Regions from separate parts of the Arthrobacter sp. Dra40 genome, predicted to be linked through region 1. Evidence: riboswitches for the same ligand, from Rfam matches in the RefSeq annotation. Region 1 holds a riboswitch; the other holds the start of a gene.
The links. A riboswitch is a leader RNA that binds a small molecule or an ion and turns the genes downstream of it on or off. The one in region 1 is predicted to bind thiamine pyrophosphate.
Positions count from the first base shown of each region.

Region 2: it holds a riboswitch for thiamine pyrophosphate, as region 1 does, so the genes downstream of both, AC5RWT_RS10630 (ECF transporter S component) here and AC5RWT_RS10970 (YkoF family thiamine/hydroxymethylpyrimidine-binding protein) in region 1, are expected to answer to the same signal.

Region 1 covers NZ_JBNHHB010000018.1:33,677-35,871, forward strand. Annotated here, with positions in the region: gene scpC (succinyl-CoA:acetate CoA-transferase ScpC) at 1-666, shown strand, start outside; TPP riboswitch at 764-873, shown strand; gene AC5RWT_RS10970 (YkoF family thiamine/hydroxymethylpyrimidine-binding protein) at 904-1,593, shown strand; gene AC5RWT_RS10975 (ECF transporter S component) at 1,616-2,195, shown strand, end outside.
Region 2 covers NZ_JBNHHB010000017.1:50,759-52,953, reverse strand. Annotated here, with positions in the region: gene AC5RWT_RS10635 (ABC transporter ATP-binding protein) at 1-472, opposite strand, end outside; gene AC5RWT_RS10630 (ECF transporter S component) at 481-1,101, opposite strand; TPP riboswitch at 1,145-1,278, opposite strand; gene AC5RWT_RS10625 (DUF4235 domain-containing protein) at 1,449-1,709, shown strand; gene mnhG (monovalent cation/H(+) antiporter subunit G) at 1,771-2,195, opposite strand, start outside.

The sequences.
Region 1 (2,195 bases):
GGCGGGTACCGCGGCCTGACCGCCTACACGGAGGTCATCCAGGACGGCATGCTGAAGCTGATCAAGGACGGCGTGCTGCGGATGGCCTCGGCCACGTCTTTCTCCCTGAGCCAGGCCGGGGTCGAAGAGTTCAACGGCAACGTCGACTATTACCGCGAGCGCATCATCCTGCGCACCCAGGAGATCTCCAACCACCCGGAGCTGATCCGGCGGCTGGGCTGCGTTGCGCTCAACGGCATGATCGAGGCGGACATCTACGGCAACGTCAACTCCACCCACATTGCCGGCACCAAGGTGATGAACGGCATCGGCGGCTCCGGCGACTTCGCCCGGAACGGCTACCTGTCCGTGTTCATGTCGCCGAGCACGGCCAAGGGCGGGAAGATCTCCAGCATCGTGCCGATGGCCAGCCATGTGGACCACACCGAGCACGACACCATGATCGTAGTGACCGAATACGGCCTGGCCGACCTGCGCGGGCTGGCCCCGAAGCAGCGCGCCCGCAAGATCATCGAAACCTGCGCGCATCCGGACTACCGGCCGCTGCTGCAGGACTATTTCGACCGCGCCTGCCGGGACAGCTTTGCCAAGCACACCCCGCACCTGCTCGGCGAGGCGTTGTCCTGGCACCAGCGCTTCGTGGAGACGGGAAGCATGCGCCCCTAGGTTCAGCCACCGCAGCGGATCTAGCAGGTCGGCCCGGGAGTATGACGTCGTCATACTCCCGGGCTTTCGCCACCCGGTGAGCCTGCCTGTAGGCTGCTGGCTTGTACACGGGAGTCCGGTGAACCGGGCTGAGAGGAAACTTCTCAAGTTTCGACCGTTGAACCTGATCTGGATCATGCCAGCGCAGGGAGCAACCCTCACACCCGTGCCCTGTTCAATCAACAGAAGGGCGCGACAATGCGAACACCTGACGCTGCCGCCACGGCGGCAAACCATCCTTCCCCCGTCAACGCCGGAACATCCTTCACGGCGACGCCGCGTGAATTCGGCGTGGGGGCCAGACTGACCCTGGCTGTCATGGCCGATGACTACGTCGACGTCATTCTGGGGTCGCTGCGGCGCGCAGACGCCACGGGTCTCGATGTGCAGACCGGGACAGTCAGCACCTATGTCTCCGGGGCCGAGCAGGACGTCATGCGCTATCTGAGCCAAGTGATTGCCGGGGCCGGGCGCAGCGGAGCGCACGTTTCGGCCGCCGTCCATCTGTCCCGTGGCTGCCCGGGCGGTGTCAGCTGCGAGATTCCCGAGGGTGGCGCAGTTCTGCATTCGGAGATCCCGCAACTGGAACCGACCGGCATCCAGGCGGCGGCAGACTGGGCGATCTACCCGCTCGCCGACGGCGGAACCGGCACTGGCACTGGCACTGGCACTGGCACAGCGGACCACATGCGCGACATCTACACCGCCATCGACTACGCCAAGTCCACCGGCGTGACCGTCACCGAAGACCATTACGTCACCCGGTTGGACGGAGACGTCGCCCAGGTCCTGCAGACCATCGCCGCTGGCTGGATTCTGATTGGACGATCCGTCCAGCACGTTGTCACGCACGCCACCCTGTCCATCAACAGCCCCAGTGCGTCCTGACGCTGGCCCGGAAGGAACCCCCATGTCAACATCATCTGGTCCTGCCCGCACACGGTCTTCCTGGAGCCTGAAGGACCTGGTCCTGCTCGTCGTCCTCGGCGTCGTCTTCGGCTTCCTCTACTGGGTCTTCGTCCAGGCCTGGACTGCCCTGTCGCTCCTGATGGGGCCCGCCGGAGACCTCTCGCAGCACTTTCTTGCCGGCAGCTGGCTGCTGGTCGCGCCGATCGCCATTGCCATCGTCCAGCGTCCCTTTGCCGGCGTCATCGCCGAGGTTCTGGCCTCGGTGATCGAGGTCGTGTTCCTGGGCTCGGCGGTGGGCCCGCTGCTCTTCATCGCGGCCGCGATCCAGGGCATCGGCAGTGAAATCCCGTTCGCGGCCACCCGCTACCGTTCCTACAGCTGGCTCACCTACGCCCTGTCTGGCCTGCTCGGTGCCGGTCTGGTCTTCTTCTATTCGGCCTTCCGGTCCGGCTGGTATGGCCAGGACCTGTTCTTCACCCGTTTGGTCATCCACCTCATTTCCGGGGTGGTGCTGGGCGGGCTGCTGGCGAAGGTCATTGTCGACGCCCTGGCGAAGACGGGCGTGGTGGACAACTTCGCGA
Region 2 (2,195 bases), on a different contig from region 1:
GCCGCTGTTTCTGGCCGCCTGAGAGGGCCGCGGTGGGATGGTCCAACGGCACGTCCAGTCCAACATCGGCCAGGGATTCGCGGACCCGGCCCCAGATCTCTGCGCGCGGCACGGACAGGTTCTCCGCCCCGAAGGCCACCTCGTCCCCCACCCGGGCCAGCACCAGCTGGCTTTCCGGATCCTGCAGCACCAGCCCGGCCCGGCCTCGGGCCTCCGAGGGGCGCAGCCCGGCCACGGTCAGCCGCCCAGCTTCCTCGCCTTCCCCGTCGTCGCCCAGCACGCCCGCCATGGCGTGCAGCAGCGTGGACTTCCCGGCGCCGGAAGCACCCAGCAACAAGACCCGCTCACCCGGAGCAATGCTGAAGCTGGCCCCGCTGACCGCCGGTGATTTACGGCCGGCATGCCGCCAGCCCCACACCTCGGCGAGAACCGGCACCGGGCCGGGCACCGCCGTCGTACTCTGCAGTCCCATGGAACGGCTCAGACGTCTGCCGTGCGGCCCGCCGCGAAGGAGGACAGCACGCCCGTCCTCGCCAGGCCCTTGACCGCCAGCCAGGGCAGCACCCCGGCAATCACCACACCGGACACGGCGGCGAAGCCCACATAGGCCAGCTGCCATTCGGGGGCCCAGAGCATGTTGTACAGGATGTTCTCGCTGATCGACAGCGCCAGGCCGGCACCGAGGCCGGCCAGCATCGCCACGAGCAGGTTGAACTTCCGGTACAGGAAGAGCAGGAAGACCAATTCTGCGCCCAGGCCTTGGATCAGGCCGGACACCAGCACGCTCATGCCGAAGCTGGTGCCCAGCAGGCCGGAGACGATGGCTGCCAGCATCTCGCAGTAGATTGCGGCGCCGGGCTTGCGGATGATCAGCCCGCCCAGCACGCCGGCCATCAGCCATCCGCCGGTGTAGAGGCCGGCAGAGGGTGGGAAGGCAACGGTGAGGCCCTCGATCAGCGGCCACGCCGCCGACCAGGCCCAGAAAATGACGCCGACGGCCACGGCCACCACCGAGGCGACGACGATGTCCACCACCCGCCAGCCGTAGCGCTGCTTGCGCGCGGGAGTGGGCGTGGTCGGTGCATTCGAAACGGTACTCACTTCAATCCTCCTGGGTGCAGGAGGGGAGGGCGGCCGTGTGGCGCGCCCCGAGAACTCGACTCCCTTCGCCGGTACTAACCGGAGCAGGTTCGAGGGTCTGCGGTCTCTCCGCACTCTCAGCGTCCCTCCCGGTGTCCGGCGTGTGCCGGTCGGTCGGACGCTCCCCTGTCGTTATCGGTGCTGTCTAGCAGCACGCACCAGTGTACACTCGCCCGGCCCGGCGGGCCCATTCAGCCACCATCCCGCGGAAAATGCACGACGGCAGCGGGCCGGGCCGGTGCCGGGCAGTAGGCTGGGAGCGGCAGAGCTGATGACACGGGGACGCAGCGCCCCGGGAAGGAGCAGGCATGACCGTTATATTGAGGCTCTTAGGCACCCTGGTAAGTATTGGTGCGGGATTGGCAGCCACCCACCTGCTGGGCTACGCGTGGAAGAAGGTCACCGGCCGCGACGCACCCCAGGCCGACGATGACCTGGAGAACAGCGTGGCTTCTGCTCTCGTTTTCGCTGCGGTCTCCGGCACGGTGGGACGGGTGATCCAGGTCCTGCTCAAGCGGGCCACCGCAAAGGCAGTCCTGCACTACGAGAAGACGCCGGAAATCGTCTAAAGCGGCACGTTCGGCGGACGCGCTGGCGGGGACGGGGCTGCGGCCCCGTCCCCGCTGCTCTCTAGTCCTTGTGCGTGCCGGTAGAGTCCTGCTCATTCCGGACTGGACCGGCCGCGGTCGCAGCGGCGTCGATCTCTGCGGCGTCGCCCTCTACCGGGTCGATCTCTGCGGCTCCGACGCCACCGGCGTCGATCTCCGCGTCGGGCTCTTCTTCGGCTGCCGCTTCCACCACCGCGTCGAGGTCGTCCACGCTGAGGATTTCCCTGCGCAAGTGTTTGGTGCGGTATCCGGCGCGGCCCACCATGTGTGCCGAGACCGGCACGGTGAGCAGCTGGAACAGCCAAGCGATGAGCAGCAGGGGCACGGCCGCCCAGTTGCCGAGCTGCAGCCCCAAGCCGGTCAGTAGCAGCAGCAAACCGAACACCTGCGGCTTCGTGGCGGCGTGCATCCGGGAGAGCACATCCGGGAACCGCAGCAGGCCGATGC